Regions from separate parts of the Bradyrhizobium sp. 4 genome, predicted to be linked through region 1. Evidence: predicted binding sites of a transcription regulator. Region 1 holds the regulator's gene; each other region holds the start of a gene.

Region 1 (4,526 bases):
GAATCGGCATTTCGGACGCGCAGTTCCTGGAAGGCTGGAACGCGATCTTCGCCGGCGAAATGCCTGACATCGCCGAGCTGCTGCCGCGGGCAGCGAAGCAGATGCCGCTGTACGCTTTCTCCAACACCAACCGGCCACACGTGGACCATTTCTCAAGGGAATATGCCGACCTCCTCGGCCATTTCCGCGAGCTGTATTTGTCGTCCAGCATCGGCCTGCGCAAACCGGATGCCGAGGCCTTCGACCACGTCGTCGCGGCGATCGGCGTGCCCGCCGGGCGTATCGTGTTCTTCGACGATCTTGCTGAAAACATCGAGGGAGCGCGGGCGCGCGGCTTGACGGCCGTGCATGTGACCTCGCCGCGTGATGTGGGGAACGCATTGAAAGCATTGGGCATCTGACGACGATCTGCCGCCGCGAGACCCCCGGAGATGCGGCCCAACGCGACTAATTTTGAAGAAGTTTAGGAACCCGATCACTTTGTGCATTTTTATACAGAGTTCCCGGAACGGAATACCGTCTTCCGGACTCTAGAGTCCGTTGGGACTTCTACAGACGGATGCATCATCGTGTTGGGCAAAACCTACCTCACCAAGCAGGCCTCTCTTCTTCTTGAATTCGCCAGGACAACTTCAGATTCGGATCTTTCCGCCAAGCTTGTGAGCAAGGCCGCCGACCTGAAATCCCAGGCCGATCCGCTGCCCGACAAGGATCAGGGACCCAAGGCGCCCGACGTAACTCACGGGCAGCCAGGGAGCTGATCGATGCAGGCCGGGGCGCTCGTCGTTCTCGTCTTGCCATGACCATTGTCCTGCCGATCTGGCACGTTCTTCGGATCGTGCCGCAACGCGCTTGATCCTGCCTTCCGGAACAATGCGGTGGGATGACTGCACCCGCTCGGCTGTTTTGCCTCTGCGCCCGCGCTCGGCTAGAAGACGTGCGGAACATTCGCCCGAACGTGCCGAGCAGGAGTTTTCGCCGTGGCCTTGATGCCAGTTTCCGACGCGCTTGCCGCGGTGCTGGCGGGTGCAGAGCCGCTGCCGGAAGAAATGATCTCCCTCGACCAGGCCTACCATCGCGTGCTCGCGCGTGACGTCGCGGCGCGGCGCACGCAGCCGCCGCAGGCGATGTCGGCGATGGACGGCTACGCGGTGCGAGCGGCCGATGCCGCGACGATCGATTCGGAGCTCACCATCATCGGCGAAGTCGCGGCGGGCCGACCGTTCGCGGGGATGGTCGGCGCCGGCGAGGCCGTGCGGATCTTCACCGGCGGCGTCGTTCCCGGTGGCGCGGACGCCGTCGTGATCCAGGAGGACACCGTCGCCGCCGGCAAGCGTATCACGATCAAGGAAGCCGCGATCGCCGGTCGGCACATTCGCCCCGCCGGCGTCGATTTCCGCGAGGACGACGTGCTCCTGCGCAAGGGAAGCCGTCTCACCGAGCGCGACCTCGCGCTCGCCGCCGGGATGAATCATCCGCACCTTGCCGTTTGCGGGCGTCCGAAGGTCGCGATTCTCGCCACCGGCGACGAACTGGTGATGCCGGGCAGCACGCCCGGCCACGGCCAGATCGTCTATTCCAACGGCTACGCCCTGCACGCGCTCGCCCGCAGCGAAGGCGCCGAGACCATCGACCTCGGTATTTCCGCCGACACGCTGGAGGCCACCACCGCCGGCATCCGCCGCGCCCGTGAGAGCGGCGCCGACATCCTGATCACGACCGGAGGCGCATCGGTCGGCGACCACGATCTGGTCCAGCAGGCACTGCGGGACGAAGGCATCGCGATGGCGTTCTGGAAGATCGCGATGCGGCCAGGCAAGCCGATGATGCACGGGCGGCTCGGCGCAATGGGCGTGATCGGTCTGCCGGGCAATCCCGTGTCGTCCTACGTGTGCGCTTTCCTGTTCATGGTGCCGCTGATTCGTGCCCTGTCGGGCCGTTCAGTGATTCACCATCGCCGTGAGCGCGCCGTGCTCGGCCGCGACGTCAGCGCCAACGACCAGCGCGAGGACTATCTGCGCGCGCATCTGGAGGAGCGCGACGATGGCACACGCGTCGTTCTTCCCGTCAATCATCAGGACTCTTCGCTGCTTGCGAATCTCGCTGCAGCGCAGGCACTTCTCGTGCGCGCACCGTTCGCGCCGAAGGCCGAAGCCGGCACGGCTTGCGAAGTGTTGCGGCTCCCTGTCTGAGCGCCCCGGCAATGCGCGTTCCGCCAACTTTGCTCTGTTCACGGTAAATTAAGCAGTTGCGGAACATGTATCGAACATATAGTGTCCGTTCATGATTTGTTTCGAGCATGTAGCGGCATATTGCCGAATTCAGCGTCTCGGAATCGGACGACATCAACCGGGGGACTTTGGTCGAGATGTTAACGCGCAAACAATACGAGCTTCTGCGGTTCATCAGTGAACGTCTGAAGGAAAGCGGCGTACCGCCCTCCTTCGACGAGATGAAGGATGCGCTCGACCTGCGCTCGAAGTCGGGCATCCATCGCCTGATCACGGCGCTCGAGGAGCGTGGCTTTATCCGACGCCTGCCCAACCGCGCCCGTGCGATTGAAGTCATCAAGCTGCCGGAGCTCCAGGCAGCCGCAGGCAGCCGCCGCGGCTTCACGCCGAGCGTCATCGAGGGCAATCTCGGCAAGGTGCGCGCGAGCTCCAGCCTGCCCGCGGACGAGGGCGAACGTCCCGTCGCGGTGCCGGTGATGGGTCGCATCGCGGCCGGCACGCCGATCGAGGCGTTGCAGACCCGCAGCCATACTATCAGCGTACCGCCTGACATGCTCGGCTCGGGCGAGCATTACGCGCTCGAAGTGCGCGGTGATTCCATGGTCGAGGCCGGCATCCTCGACGGCGACATGGCGTTGATTCAGCGCAACGAGAGCGCCGATACCGGCGACATCGTGGTGGCGCTGATCGACGACGAGGAAGCCACGCTGAAGCGCTTCCGCCGGCGCGGCGCCTCGATCGCGCTCGAGCCCGCCAACGCGGCCTATGAGGTCCGTATCCTGCCGCCTAACCGGGTGAAGATTCAGGGCAAGCTGATCGGGCTTTACCGGAAGTACTGATACCGGGCGTCCTTGATACCGGGCGTCCTTGATACCGGGCGTCCTTGATACCGGGCGTCCTTGATACCTGGCGTCCTTGATACCGGGGAGTACTTCATACTGGAGGTGCTTGGCGCCTCGCGCGCTTCCGATCGGTATCGCCGGTCAGAGATTGGAGCGGATCATCTTCCGCTCCGGCTGGATAGTCTTTCTGGTTCTGCACAGACTATCCGGCCCCTCCTCCGGCGCTGGCTCCTCGCGATGCCCACGAAGCAGCACCGCTGCGCGGCTCAAGTGTTCGAGGAAATGGCGGCCAGCGATCGTCCGCAACGTGCGGAATGCGATCGAGCAACCGTTGCAGCCAAGTCGGCAATATCCGGGCTGGCAACATTCGGACACGCGCCTCCCGAATGCATCGTAGCAGGCTTTGTTCCTATTGAATGCGGGAAAGATAATGTGATCGCGGCTTGCGGAACGCAGCCGCAGATTTGCCCACAACCAAGCAGAGCGTTCGTGCTTCCACTCTGATAGAGGCCTGCGCCTCGAAGAGACGCGGGTTGCTATCCCAGCATGAGGAGCACCCGATGTGTGACTACAGCCTACATGCCGTCGCGTCGCGCCCCGCCGAAGTCGGCGAGACGATCGTCACGACAAGCTTCCGCGGCACCTCGACGCGCGGCTTCGCCTCGGCAGCCGATCCGTCTGTTGCCGTCTGCCTGCTGCCGGGAACGGAGCTCGCCTTCGCCGACGACGTTCGCTACGACAATCGCTGGATCTGGACGCGCACCATCAATTCCCGCGTGGGCAAGTTCGGCAAGATCGACCCGCACGTTCCCGACCGCCATCATGACGCGATCGAATTCCCGGACGGCAAATATGTGCTGGTGACGCAGCTCGTCGAAGGCCAGCGCGCGACCGTGCTGCAACTGCCTGTGACCCAGCCGGTGACGGAGCGCGAGCACAAGGCGCAGGTCATCGCCGACAGGCAGCCGACCGTCACGCGCCTGCCGATCGGCTGACGCAGCCGCTACGAGGTCGGAGGTCAAGATTGAATCGCCATCGCCGGCGGTGGCCGGCGAGATGGCGTGGTTTGCGCCCAGCGAATCCGAGCAGATGCACCAATCCACTGCATTGCTCCGCACCGTCAGATCAATCGTCGGCCTGCAAGTCGGTCTCCGCCGGCGTTGCGTCCTTGATGCGGGGCGCGATCGCCTTCGGCGCAAGGCTGCCGTCGAAATCACCCTCGCCTGCGCCGGCTGGCAACCAGGGGCGGCTCGCGCCTCTCGCCCTCGCCGCGTGAACCGCAAAGCCGTCACCACGCTGCGTCAGCGCCAGCGCACTCTGGCTGGCGAGCCGCTGCCGATCGACCACCATCGCCGCGCAATCGGGCGGCGCGGGGCGTGTCGTCACCACCAGCGCGGCCCGACTACAATCGTCCGCGAGAGCGTCGACGCGCAGTGCCAGCGCGACCAACCTC
Region 2 (4,526 bases), 900 kb from region 1:
CAATTCGACGACGTCGTAGGATTGGCAGAACTCGACCAGCGAGAGATGTCTGCGGTCTTCGGCAGCCGACGGCCGGCGTCCAACGAAGTCCGACCAGTGCGTCCCCGGACCCGCTCCCCCCGAGCGAGCGGCGACATAGACTGCAAGTTCGTTAAGAGGCGGAGGCCCATCGACAAAGCGGAACGTGAAGGGGATGACGATTTCGGCAAGGCCCGAGCGCATGAGGTCGAAGCCGGACGAACTCGTCAGAAACGCACGCTTCATCGCCTAAATACTCCAGGCAAAACGAAACGGGCACTGACGACGTCGGCAACTCAACGTCCTCAGCGCCCGCTCCTCGCGAAAAACTTTACTGTTGAAGCTTACTCGTCCGCCGGCTCCTCGCCGTCGGCGTCACGCTCGGGGCTCCCGGCGAGAATCTGCTCGGCGATCAGGCCGGAGTTCTGGCGGATCGAGGTCTCGATCTTGGCGGTGATGTCGGGGTTGGCCTTCAGGAACGCCTTCGAATTCTCGCGGCCCTGGCCGAGGCGCTGGCTGTCATAGGAGAACCAGGCGCCGGACTTTTCGACGATGCCGGCCTTGACGCCGAGATCGAGGATCTCGCCCATCTTGGAGACGCCCTCGCCGTACATGATGTCGAACTCGACCTGCTTGAAGGGCGGCGCCAGCTTGTTCTTGACGACCTTGACGCGGGTGGTGTTGCCGACAACCTCGTCGCGCTCCTTGATCGCGCCGATGCGGCGGATGTCGAGACGGATGGAGGCGTAGAATTTCAGCGCGTTGCCGCCGGTGGTGGTCTCCGGCGAGCCGTACATCACACCGATCTTCATGCGGATCTGATTGATGAAGATCACCATGGTATTGGACTTGTTGATGGACGCCGTCAGCTTGCGCAGCGCCTGGCTCATCAGACGGGCCTGCAGGCCCGGCAGCGCGTCGCCCATCTCGCCCTCGAGCTCGGCTTTCGGCACCAGGGCCGCGACCGAATCGATCACCAGCACGTCGACCGCGCCGGAGCGCACCAGCGTGTCGCAGATTTCCAGCGCCTGCTCGCCGGTGTCCGGCTGGGAGATCAGGAGCTCGTCGATGTTGACGCCCAGCTTGCGCGCATAGACCGGGTCGAGCGCGTGCTCGGCGTCGATGAAGGCGCAGATGCCGCCCTTCTTCTGCCCTTCCGCAACCGTGTGCAGCGCCAGCGTGGTCTTGCCCGAGGATTCCGGCCCGTAGATCTCCACGACGCGCCCCTTCGGCAGGCCGCCGATCCCGAGCGCGATATCGAGCCCCAACGAGCCCGACGAGATCGCCTCGACATCCATCGAACGGTCGTTCTTGCCCAGCTTCATCACCGAGCCCTTGCCGAACTGCCGCTCGATCTGGGAGAGCGCGGCGGCGAGAGCTTTACTCTTGTCCATGGAGGATCCTTCGACGATACGCAGGGCAGTGGTGGACATCGGGTCGTGCTCCTTATGACGAGGATTCGCGTGAGGGACAAACGATTGGCGAGGCGGCGCGGCGATAAAAGCAATGTACCCTATTTGTTCTAGGTTCGCAATATGTTCTTTTGGGAATTTGCACGCTCTGGCTGACGCGCATCAAAGACGGATGACCCGCACGCCGCCAGAATTCGGTAATCCTGCGGCACCGAACCTTTCGCGGTCTGCGGCCTTCTCTTGGATGAGACTGCAACTCTGGGACTTCCAATCATGACGGAAAATACGCATCACGATACGAGCCGGCGCACTCCGCTGCTGGAGGCCGCGCGGGAGGAACTGAGGAAGTTCGAGCGCAAGGAAAACGAGTTCCGCAAGAAGGATCGCGAAGAGCGTGCCGCCGAACTCCATCTGCCGCTGGACGCGATCAAGGTTCACTAAGGCCGCGGGGACGAGGGCTTAGGAGCTGACAGGCCGGCTGGCTGGGCAGGCGGCGGCGGTGTTCGCCAGCGGCAACGCGCCAGCGACGAGGCCGGAGCGGCGCCATTGATCTCAAAAAGATCGGCACGGGAATCGGGATTCGGATGGCCGTGGAGGCGAGTCCGAGTCGATATGGTATCCAATTACTACCAGTAAACTATTGATTGAACGAGAGAATTTTCCGGCGGGCTACTGTGCATGGGGTTGTTTTCGTGTTTTTGAAAGGCGCGCATGGGCCTTTCCAGTCATGGAGCCATATCCCGGCACCCAACGCCGCCTATAGCAGAACCAGCAACCCGATGCCGATCACCAGCACGACGAAGCCAGCCGCCGTCGCGGCGGCGAATGACCGCTCTACGTTGTCCATGATGCCACCCCGTTGCCGGTGCGCCACGTTTCCCCCATGGCAGCACCGTCGCTGCGAAATCTCGCCTGCGGTTGTGTCCTGAGTTGTGCGAACGGATGTCGAAATTGGGACCGGTGCGGGGCCAGTCTGCGGCCCGCCGCGCTCCGGCTTTCGCTGCCACCGTCAGCCTTGTCAGGCTGTCGTAAGCTGAGCCGGCTAGGTTCGCCTGGCTATGGTGTTGCAGCCCAGCACCTCAGCCTCCAATAACCTTTCCCCGCTTGGTTCTTCCAAGCGGGGTTTTTCATTCCGATTTTGATGCCGATTTCCATGCCGGCCGGCCGGTTTGCGAACCGCCCTCCTCCTGCGTCAGCCGCAGCGAGAAGGCGCGGATCGCCGGCGCCGCGAGCAGCACGATCGGCAGCATCGCCGCCCATGCGATCAGCCACGACACCATCCAGTGCGCGAGGAAGTCCAGTGCGTTCCCTGCCGGAAAGCTGGCGATGCCCGCGGCGATCAGCGAGGTCAGTCCGGACTGGATGATTCCGAACACGAAATGAGAATAGCGGCGGGGGATGCCCGGCATGACGCGCCCATGTTGCTTAGCCTCATCGGGCCAAGCAAGGCACATGCCGCGTTCCGGAAGGCGCCCTTACCCATCCCAGGAACTCTGTTCTTGGTCGGAGAACCACGGGCATGAGGTCTCGCGCCGCCGCGCGTGGCCGGCGTCTTTCGACATCCGATTTCGAATGTTTCGGAGCGCCTGCGTTTGCGAGATAGCCGTGAGCTATCCGGGGCTTACCGACAGATTCAACTTCCCCCGGAATATTATGCCGCCCAGCATGTTCTCAGTGATGGAAGTGAATCGTGGGAGAAGGCCATGAATCACAGGGGCGTCGAGTTCACCGTCGCCAAGACGGCACTTCCCGGCATCTGGCAGTGGCAGTTCCGGATCGGCGAGCAGATCAAGACCGGCCGAACCGAGACCAAGATCGATCTGTTGGCGATCCGGCGGGTGCAGCTGCGCATCGATCGGGAGCTGAAGGCCATCGGGCGCAAAACCGCCTGAGCGGCAGGCCTAAACGGCAGGACCGAGATCGGCGGCGGGCTGGCGCGCCCCGGCGCGCCGCAGCCGTCATGGCCTATAGGACGCAGCGGCTCCCATGGGGCTATTCCGTAGCCGACCGGAATTGATCTGCCGACGGTTTGGGATTGGACTGCCCGCGATTATGGCCGTGGGGACGGAGCCATCAGGCGCGATCGGTGCGAACCATGCCGCTCTACTTCTTTCGAATCCGGAACGGCAGCTATTCCGGCTGTGCCGACCAGGCGTCGGAATTTGCCGATCGCGATCTGGCCTGGAAGGAGATGACCAGCGTCTGCGCCGACATGGCTGCCGGCATCGCCCGCAAGCTCCAGGAAAATTCCGAATGGAATATGGAGCTGCTGGACGAGGCCAAAGAGCCCGTGTTCCGGATCCGCATCACATCGGAAACCTTCGAATAGGGGCCAAGCCTAATCCGCGCTGGGCAGCCGCCGCATCGTGAATTCGATGTCGCCGCCGGGCAGCTCGCGCCAGGTCTCGACCGCGCTCATATAGCCGGCCTTGGGGTAGCGGGTGAAGAAGGCCTGCGCCCTCTCCCGTGCCGCCGCGCGTGGCAGCGTGAAGGTTTCGCGCAGATAGCCGTCGCCGGCCCTCGCGCCGGGCTTGCCGCCCATCTTGCGCCGGCGCGCCATCCGCTCGGCGAGATCTCGCGGACGATCGGCCATATCCCGCCTCCTTTACGCAATACGCTCTCGCGCAATGTAGGAAGCGGGCCGGCCGAAATGGAGTCCCGGCCGGAGGCATCAGCCGCCTCCGATCGGACAGAGGGTCAATTGGCAGTCGTGCCGGACTTCTTCTTCGGCGCACCGGTCGCGGCCGACGCCTTTGGCGCCGCCGCCTGCTTCGGCGGGTCGGAGCGCATGCCGCCCCAGGGATCGTTGGAGGCCTTGGAATCCGGAATCTTCTTCAGCGTTTCCTTGTAGGCCTTGTCACGCTCGGCTTCCGCGGCCTTCTCCTCAGGGGTCTTGCCCGGACCGTCCTGCAGCAAATTGAGATTGGGCATTTGCGCAGAGGCCGGTCCCGCCAGCACGGTCGGTCCCGCCAGAACAGCCAGCACCGCGGCCATACGGAAAAGCTTCATCATCGACTCCTTGATCATCCATGGCGGCGCGGGTCGCCCGCGCCTTGTCACCCCTGGCACAACCGCAGGGGCTGCTCGGCCCGCTAG
Region 3 (4,526 bases), 3.8 Mb from region 1:
GCGGCCGGCGCGGCCGGCGATCTGGCCGAATTCGGACGGCGTCAGGCGGCGGAACTGGTAGCCGTCGAACTTGCGGTCGGAGGCAAAGGCGACGTGGTCGACGTCGAGATTGAGGCCCATGCCGACGGCGTCGGTGGCGACGAGGTAATCGACCTCGCCGTCCTGGAACATCGCGACCTGCGCGTTGCGGGTGCGCGGCGACAGGGAGCCCAGCACCACGGCGGCGCCGCCATGCTGGCGACGGATCAGCTCGGCGATGGCGTAGACCTCGTCGGCCGAGAAGGCGACGATGGCGGTGCGGCGCGGCTGCCGCGTGATCTTGCGGTCGCCGGCGAATTCCAGCTGCGACAAACGCGGCCGCGTGATCATGGAGACGCCCGGCAGCAGCCGCTCGATGATCGGACGCATGGTCGCAGCGCCGAGCAGCAGCGTCTCGTCGCGGCCACGGCGGTTGAGGATGCGATCGGTGAAGACGTGGCCGCGTTCCAGATCAGAGGCGATCTGCACCTCGTCGACGGCGAGGAACGAGACGTCGAGATCCCGCGGCATCGCCTCGACGGTCGAGACCCAGTAGCGCGGCGCTTTCGGCTTGATCTTCTCCTCGCCGGTCACGAGCGCGACGGCATCGGGACCGACCCGCGCGGCGATCTTGTTGTAGACCTCGCGCGCGAGCAGGCGCAGCGGCAGCCCGATCATGCCGGAGGGATGCGCGAGCATCCGCTCGATGGCGAGATGGGTCTTGCCGGTGTTGGTGGGACCAAGCACCGCAGTGACGCCGGCGCCGGGAAGCCGCTCGGAAGCGAAGGGGGAGGAGGAAAAAGGCATCTGGGGGATTAGGTAATGGCGATTGGGGCGAATGTCAGTGCTGTTTTGGGGCGGTGGCGCGAAGGGCCTGGAAGTCACCCGGCTTCGGCTTCTCCGCTGTCATGCCCCGGCTTAACCCGGGCATCCAGTACGCCGCGGCTTCTCGGCTCAATCGTAGACGCCTCGGCGTACTGGATCGCCCGGTCAAGCCGGGCGATGACACCGAGAGTGTGGGAGCATTCTCCCCGAACCTCGCGCAACTGTCTCACTTTGCGACGCTTTTCCCGTTGGCTTTAAGCTTCGGAACGAGTTGAGAACGAATCGCGGCCGAATCGCAGACTCCCCCGTGAGTCCCGTTCCGTTCACGCAACATGTCGCGGGAGGCTTATGGGTTCGCACTAGATGGAGTTTTGCCCCGCCGCACAAGCGACGTTTCGATGGCGGATTCGTTAAAGCTGGGGACGGCGCGGAGTCGAATCAGAAACGGGGAGGAGTCAAATGGATTCCCGCTCCTCGACCCCCTCCAAACAAAAAGTGCGAAAACAACCCCATGCACAGTAGGCATGTCATTGAAATCGCTTGCGTTTATTTTCGCCAAAAAGCGAGGTTCAGCGCGGGAGGCCCGGCCTACTGCGTCTTCGCGACCTTCGGCGGCTGGGCGCTGGTGATGAAGGACGTCGCTTCCAGCATGGCCGGCCCGAGCGGGGTCGGCACCTTCAGCCAGAACGGCACCAGGATGCGCGTTCCCGCGATCGGCGCGAACGCGACCTCGATGTTGCGCTGGGCGGCGAGATATTTAATCACAGGACGGTCGGGGATGTAGCCGGCGATGGGCACGAAATACAGCGAGCAGACCACGACCTGGCCGTGATAGCCCTTCTCCGCCTTCACGTTCTCCATGCGCTTGAAATCGAGCTTGAGCTCGTAGCGCATGCGGCCGTCGAACACGGCGGCGCTGCCGTGGCAGGCGTCCGCCGACAGCACGTCGCCGGTGCCGGATACGCGCACCAGCGAGGCCGTCATCGGGTCCCAGACGCCGCGGCGATGCGCATCGGTGACGACGATGCGGTCGGGATCGACCGGAGGCTCCGGCACGATGGCAAAATCCTTCACATTGCCCTTGTCGAGCGTGATGCGGATCTCTTCGGTCTTCTTCGAGGTGGTGGTGGAGGCCTGGTAGCCGGTCGCGACCAGCGCGCCGTTGACCACGCGGCCTTGCGAGGCGCCGGTGCCGGACCCGCCCGCGAAGGATTTCAGCAGCCCCGAGGTGCCGCCGGAGGCCGCGGCCGCGAACACATCGTCCTGGATGTCGATGTTCCAGGCGCCCTTGCCGACAGGAATGCCCGCCAGCGTCGCCTCGTATTGCGCCTCGAGCTTGCCTTGCGCCGCCGCGGGCTCCGCCGCCCACGCCAAAACGAGCGCGCCAAGGGCCGCCAAGACCCAGCGGCCGGCAGCGCGCGGATGATTTGCGCGCCGCTCCGCTGAGCGCAGCTCATTTGGGCGCAGCTCCGTTGTGCGCAGGCTTGGCGCAAGATGAGGCGTTGTGAGCACGAAACAATCCAATCGGGGCGCGAACGGTTGTTACTTAAGCCAAAATGCGCGCCAAGCAATGCGTCCGGGCCTATCCGCGTCCGGAACTCCACCGGACTCTTCGGGCGCGAATACGCCCTTTATGTGATGGTAAGGCGCGATAATCATTGCCGTTTTGGTGATCGGGGCGGGTCAGAAGCGCGCACCTCACCCCGCCACCGCCACCGCTGTCATGCCCCGGCTTGACCGGGGCATCCAGTACGCCGCGGCCCCTCTGGTCAGCCGCACCGGCTCGGCGTACTGGATCGCCCGCCCCAGTGCGCGAGTGCGCACAAGGCGGGCGACGACACCGAGTGCCGGGCGCGAAACTGGCGTCCCAGCCGCCCCAAAACCTTGACGTCCCGCCCCTTCCCCCCTATACGTCCGCCCGCTCCCTGCAAGGACAGAGAATTTGCCCGTGGCGCCCCGAATGGCGGCCGCACATCGTTGGGAAAGATTGAGGATTTTACCATGTCTCGCCGCTGCGAATTGACGGCCAAGGGCCCCCAGGTCGGCCACACGGTCAGCCACTCCAACATCAAGACCAAGCGCCGCTTCCTGCCGAACCTGGTCAACGTGACCTTCATCAGCGAAGCGCTGGGCCGCAACGTGCGCCTGCGCGTCTCCACCAACGCGATCAAGAGCGTCGACCACAATGGCGGCCTCGATCCCTATTTGCTCAAGGTCAAGGCCGACCTGCTGTCGCCGCGCGCCCTCGAGCTGAAGCGCGCCATCCAGAAGAAGGTCGGCCCGACGCCCGCGCCGGCGAAGAAGGCCAGCTAGGAGTTTTCGAATTCGACCAGGCTAGGTTGCGTCGCGAGGCGTAGGCTTGGCCAAGTGGAGTTTTGCATTGCGGCCGGATCGGAAGATCCGGCCGTTTTTGTTGTTGACCAAAACAACGATCTCCTACCGTGAGACTCCACTCCCCTCGATTCACAGCCTATGCTTTAGCCTTATTGGCCATCAACCGCGGCGTGCATAAAAAGAACTAGAGAAGTCGTCGCGACTCATATTGCCATCCGGCGGGGGCGGAATGAACGTTGCTGTAAAAGCCGTAAAACACGCTGCACCCGGACCATATCTGGGCTTTGCACTGCAACCGGTTCGACTCTGCTATCATCTCCTAACGTGCCCTAACGGAGCTCAAGTCTCGTTAGAACTGCTCGATGATGTAGCGATTCATTACGCCGATGGTTCGCTTACCCTAGAACAGACGAAAAGTGCCCTTAAGCAAAATCCGCTATCTGATTGGGCTGCAGATCTTTGGAAGGCAATTGCCAATTGGCTTGATAGTGCGGCGAGTGGAGCAATCGATCCCCAGAAGTCTCAGTTTTGCATTTACGTTTCACCCTTCCATACTGGCCCTTGGGCTGAAGCACTTAACGACTGCAAATCTGATAATGACGTCAAAAAACTCACTGCCGCTGTAGCTCTGAGCTTTAACAAAAAAAAGCCCGCGACCTGCGCCATCTATGTTCAGCGATTTCTTACGGCCACAGACGATGAGAGAACCGCCGTCGTTACTCGACTAGCGGTAGTCAGCGAAGCGTCCCCCCTTGAGAGGTTACGTTCGCTTATCAAGACGACAGTTGTCCCGGATTTGGTTGATGTTCTTTGCCACTCAGCGATCGGAATGGCCAAAGAACAAGCTGATGAACTGATCCGCCAAGGCAAGCCTTCCAAAATCGACGGTGACAAATTCAAAACCGGCTTCATCGCATTCGTTCAGAAGAACAATCTGCCAGGCCTGCTCGCCTCTCTGACTTCAAAGCCTGGAGAAGATGAAGTCGCGGCCATGCTTGTGAAGCGCCCAACCTTTATTCGCCAACTCGAAATAGTAGATGCTAGCGACGACGACCGTGTACGAGCGGTTAGTGACTATCTTCGAGCGTCGTCAGATAAGTCCCGTTGGGCGGAAATCGGACTCGTGTTCAAGGACAGCCTAACAGATTTCGACGACTCTCTTATTCGCCGATATGCGCTGATTTCCGGCGAGATAGCTGACATCTATTCTCAGAATGACGCATCGTTCAGAGGCCGGCAGGTATATCGGCGCTGCGCGCTGCTACAAGTTCCAATTGATAGTCGATCCGTCCCCGAACACTTCGTCCACGGTTCGCTGAACGAACTGGCCGATCTCATGCGATTGGGTT
Region 4 (4,526 bases), 2.5 Mb from region 1:
GGGGCGGGACGTCGGGCGCGTTGCCGCGCACGGGTTTGCGCGCACGTGCGTCGTCCGGATTGTCGGTGGAATCGTGAACCATGGTGCGAATTTAGGCGTTGCGGCTGCCGATTTGAAGTTCCGGCCGTGCGGCACGCACAGGATGGCGGCGCAGTTCCCGGTAACGCTTGCTTAAGCCTGTTAACAGCGCGGTAACCCGGCTTAACAGGCCTTTAACTTAAAACTCTCGATAAATGTTACGCGAAATAGTGGTGGTTCCGTAACCATGCGGTTTTGCCTCGCGCGGCGGCGCAGGCATCGCGCCGGTGACGGCAGTTGCGTTGGAGTATGTGATGAAGAGGCTCGTTGTGGGCGCAGCCGCGTTGGCTGCAGTCGGCTGGACGGCTTCGGCAGGGGCCGCCGATCTCAATTACGGGCAACGTGCGCCCTACACGGTCAATCAGCCGCTCAACGCCTATAGCTGGGCCGGTCCGTATCTCGGTGCCAATCTCGGCTACGAATGGGGCTCGGTGAACAACAATCCCGCAAAACCGTCGGGCTTCGTCGGCGGCGTTCAGGCCGGTTACAATTTCCAGACCGGCCCGTGGGTGTTCGGTGTCGAAGGTGACATCCAGGCCGCCGGTGCCGACGATACCTTCGCGCCGTGGAAGTTCTCCAATCCGTGGTTCGGCACCCTGCGCGGCCGCGCGGGCTATGCCCTCAGCAACGTGCTGTTCTACGGCACGGCGGGCCTCGCCTTCGGCGAGCTGCGCGCGCAGACGTTCGGCTGGACGGAGTCGCATACCAGCGCCGGCTGGACCATCGGTGCCGGCGCGGAAGTTGGTTTCGCGCCGAACTGGAGCGCCAAGCTCGAATATCTCTACATCGATCTGTCGACGAGTCAGTTCGCGATTACAGGCGTGTCAAACGGCTATAGCGCCAGCGTTGTGCGCGCAGGCGTGAACTATCACTTCTGATACCCAAAGAAGAAAATACCGGACTACAGCCTCCCGGCCGCTCGCGGCCGGGATTTTTTTTGCGCCGGTGTTTCGCGTCGGACTCGCTAGGGAAGGATGACCAAATCGACCGCCTTCGGCCCCTTGCCCTTCTTGTCCGGTTCGACTTCGAAAGTAATACGCTGTCCTTCGGCAAGGTCCTTCAGTCCGGCCCGCTCCACAGCAGTAATATGCACGAAGACGTCGCGGCCCCCGTCGTCCGGTTTGATGAATCCGTAGCCGCGCTCACCGTTGAAAAACTTGACCGTTCCCGTCATGGCCATCGGGAAACTCCCCCTCATTGCTCCTCCGTCGTGACGCAGACGCACGTCACGACATGACCGGGCCTTACGAAGCCCGGGAGCTGGCCATCCTTGGGCAGACCATTCGGTCCGACTGGATCTTTCTTAGGCCTTCACTCCGCCGCAACCATTCGCGGAAGCGGAACGTAAAGCCAGTCACCGCAACAGCATAATACGGTTCTCTGCAGATTGACCACCGCTCCTGCATATTTTTCCCAAGATGCCGGAGTGTTACGGCCTTGGCACCTCTAATCGGAATCTGGCAGCGCCCCCCTGGCCGAGCGGCATTTCCAACTCGGGCAGGATCGTCTTGAGCTCGCCGTGCAGTGTGTAAGGGGGATTGACGATCAAGAGCCCGCTGGAGGTGAGGGCTGCGCCGTCGGCTTGTGGCGCCACGCTGAATTCGAGGCGCAGGCATTTTCCCGGCGGTTTTGCTGCGGCTGCGAGCCGCGCCACTGATTGCACCAGCGCGTCGGTGGCGCGCCGGCTCTTGGCGGGATACCAGATTACATAGATACCGGTCGGCCATTTCGCGAAAGCCGTCGAGAAGGCCTCTTCGAGCTTTTCGAACTCGTCCTTCGCCTCGAACGGGGGATCGATCAGCACGAGCCCACGCCGTTCCTTCGGCGGCACGAAAGCCGGCAGCGCCATCCAGCCGTCGAGGTCGACCACGCGGGCCTGTTCGTCGTGGCGCAGCACGCCGATCAGCGCCTTGCGCGCCTTCGGCTCGAGCTCGCAGAGCAAGAGGCGGTCCTGCGGCCTCAGCAGGCCGCGTGCGATCAGCGGCGAGCCCGGGTAAGCCTTGAGCTCGCCCTTCGGATTGAAGGCGCGGACGATGTCCAGATAGGGCTTGGTCAGCGCCATGGCGTCGTTCGACAGCCGCGCCTGCATCAGCCGCGCAATGCCCGTCAGCCACTCGCCGCCGCGACGCGCCTCCTCGCTTTCGAGATCGTAGAGGCCAGCGCCGGCATGGGTGTCGATGACACGGAACGCGCCCGGCTTATCCTGGAGATAGGTGATGATGCGCGCCAGCACGATGTGCTTGATGACATCGGCGAAGCTTCCGGCGTGAAAGGCGTGGCGGTAATTCATGCAAGAGCACTACGCCACGTGACGGCTTGAGCAAAGAGGCACGATGCCTGGGCTAGCCACCCCGGATCGGCGGCATCGCCAACTGGTCGCGACGGCAGGCGCGGCGGTCGATCTCCTCGCAGGCGCGGAATTGCAGGTCCTTGCTGAGGCAGATGCGGACTTCCGATAGCCGCGTCCGGTTGCAGGTGATCGAGACGGCGGCATTGCTGAGGCCCGGATTGGCCTTGATGAAGGCTTCCTCCACCTCTGCCGGCGCCACCGTCTTGGCCTGCGACAAATCGAGATATTCGGCCGGAATCTTGATTGCGGCGCGCGCCTTCCGGATCGTCTCGAAATAGCTGCGGTCGGCGAGCCCCGAGCAGGTGCCGTGCTTGTCCCATTCGTTGAAGATCAGCCCCGGCGCCGGCATCAGATCGAGCATGGAGGAGACGATGCTGCGGTTCAGCCGCGGCGAAGGCCGCTGGCAATATTCCGGAAAACCGTTCTCATATTGCGGCCACAGACCATGCACCACGAAAGCATAGGGCCGTCCGCTGCACTGGGTCTGCGAGCGGCCGCCGCGCTCCGCTGCCTCTTCGCAGAAGGAGGGCGACCACGACAGCGACAGCACATAAAAATCGAATTCGCCGGGCGTGTTCTGCCGCTTGTCCTGGGCCTTTGCGCCGCCGGCCAGTGCAGCCAGCCCGGCCGCAAGCGTCAGCGAGATCATCAGGCGGGAGAACGAATGCAATCTGGAATGAAACATGGCGACGCCCCTCAACTAGACTGTGCAGACGAGCCTAGCAGGCGATAGGAACATTTCAAGAACAAATTTCGGGCGACCATCGTTGGGCCGCCTGATGGGTCCGGATCAGAGCAATTATTGCTTGGCGGCGCGGCAGGCCGGGTTGTAGGCCCAGTTGCGGTCGAGCCCGACCACGCACCATTCGACGCCCTGGCCGTAGCCGGCGAAGCCGCCATCCTCGACGATGGAGAAGTGCACCTTGCGCATCTTGCCGTCCGTGAGCATGGCCTCGCCGGTGCAATAGCGGCGGGGGATGTTATCCGATGCCCAGGGCCGGAACGCGGTCTCGTGAACCGCGGCGAAGCCGGTGATCTTCAACGAGGAATTCCAGAACGAGCTTTCTTTCTCCCAGAACTGGCTGGCGATCGTCGGCAGCGCCCGGTCGCATTCGGAGACGTTGCCGTCATAACGCGGCCCGCTCAGCCAGAAATTCAGCTCCAGCGGATTGGCGGCCCTGGCCTCACCGAGCGACAGCGCCCCGAACAGGAGGCCGAGCACGGCGGCAAAGCGGAGCGATTTCAGGAAGGTCGAGGCGCGCATGGATGATCCAGACAGCATGATCTGCAAGGGTCGGACGGTGCCGCGAAGGCCGGGGGAGGTCAAGTGCAGCGCGGCAACACTTGCCGACGAGTTGACCGCAATGCTGCGTTGGACCGACCATCCGTTCTTTCCACCGCCGCGCCGACACCGTAAACTGCCGCCAACCAATCGGAGTGACGGGAATGCGAATCATTGCGGCCGCGGGCCTACTTGCCTTGGGTATGATGGCGAGCCAGTCGGCGCGCGCCGATCTGCTTCCGGTGCCCCCGTTCAAGGGCAACGACACTGGCGGCATCATCGCCTATTCGATGGCAACCCAGGTCGATGCGCGGCAGGTCGCGGTCGATCACTGCGCGCGCTATGGCAAGGTCGCCAAATTCCTGGCGATGCAGGCCTATGAGGGCGGCTACATCTCGTTCTCCTGCCGCTGGGTGCCCTATGGCGCGGCCGACCAGCCGATCCGCACGCTCTACTGAGGCGCTTTCGCAACGCCGCCATCGCAGCCGGGAGCTTCCGACATGACGCGCAAACTCGCTTTGCTCGGCTCCGCCCTTTGCCTCGTCTTCTCGGCAGCCAGCGCCCGCGCTGACGACCTGCCGGTGCGCAAGGCGGGCCTGTGGGAATTGAAGATGGTCAGGACCGGCACGCCGGTGCCCGAGATGACCATGCAGCACTGCACCGACGAGACCGTCGACAAGGAGATGAACAACAACATCTCCCCGATGGCCAAGCAGATCTGCGCTAAGCAGGACATCAAGAAGACCGCAACCGGCTATGTCAGCGATTCCGAATGCAATGTCGCTGGCATCAGCACGACCTCGCATGCTGAGATCA

Evidence for each region. Region 1 encodes LexA, which represses DNA repair genes until DNA is damaged. Its sites were predicted from a motif close to TGTTCNNNNTGTGTTCNG; they were not measured.
Region 2: recA (recombinase RecA) is a predicted target of LexA. The motif match lies at 1,526-1,543, and genes of this name have one in related genera.
Region 3: IVB45_RS01945 (helicase-related protein) is a predicted target of LexA. The motif match lies at 1,106-1,123, and genes of this name have one in related genera.
Region 4: IVB45_RS32160 (ribonuclease T2) is a predicted target of LexA. The motif match lies at 3,160-3,177, and genes of this name have one in related genera.

The regions. Positions count from the first base shown of each region.
Region 1 is NZ_CP064686.1:4,247,682-4,252,207, forward strand. Features, by position in the region: gene IVB45_RS19920 (HAD family phosphatase) at 1-401, shown strand, start outside; gene IVB45_RS19925 (hypothetical protein) at 570-761, shown strand; gene glp (gephyrin-like molybdotransferase Glp) at 981-2,192, shown strand; gene lexA (transcriptional repressor LexA) at 2,369-3,070, shown strand; gene IVB45_RS19940 (hypothetical protein) at 3,634-4,068, shown strand; gene IVB45_RS19945 (ComEC/Rec2 family competence protein) at 4,199-4,526, opposite strand, start outside.
Region 2 is NZ_CP064686.1:5,150,822-5,155,347, forward strand. Features, by position in the region: gene IVB45_RS24545 (hypothetical protein) at 1-264, opposite strand, end outside; gene recA (recombinase RecA) at 363-1,451, opposite strand; gene IVB45_RS24555 (hypothetical protein) at 1,704-1,871, shown strand; gene IVB45_RS24560 (DUF2798 domain-containing protein) at 2,558-2,839, opposite strand; gene IVB45_RS24565 (hypothetical protein) at 3,134-3,322, shown strand; gene IVB45_RS24570 (hypothetical protein) at 3,526-3,759, shown strand; gene IVB45_RS24575 (hypothetical protein) at 3,769-4,023, opposite strand; gene IVB45_RS24580 (hypothetical protein) at 4,128-4,439, opposite strand.
Region 3 is NZ_CP064686.1:405,880-410,405, reverse strand. Features, by position in the region: gene IVB45_RS01945 (helicase-related protein) at 1-825, opposite strand, end outside; gene IVB45_RS01940 (DUF3108 domain-containing protein) at 1,432-2,241, opposite strand; gene rpmB (50S ribosomal protein L28) at 2,845-3,156, shown strand; gene IVB45_RS01930 (ABC-three component system protein) at 3,407-4,526, shown strand, end outside.
Region 4 is NZ_CP064686.1:6,720,587-6,725,112, reverse strand. Features, by position in the region: gene uvrC (excinuclease ABC subunit UvrC) at 1-82, opposite strand, end outside; gene IVB45_RS32175 (outer membrane protein) at 333-956, shown strand; gene IVB45_RS32170 (cold-shock protein) at 1,043-1,258, opposite strand; gene rlmJ (23S rRNA (adenine(2030)-N(6))-methyltransferase RlmJ) at 1,508-2,368, opposite strand; gene IVB45_RS32160 (ribonuclease T2) at 2,421-3,113, opposite strand; gene IVB45_RS32155 (hypothetical protein) at 3,228-3,692, opposite strand; gene IVB45_RS32150 (hypothetical protein) at 3,875-4,168, shown strand; gene IVB45_RS32145 (DUF3617 family protein) at 4,211-4,526, shown strand, end outside.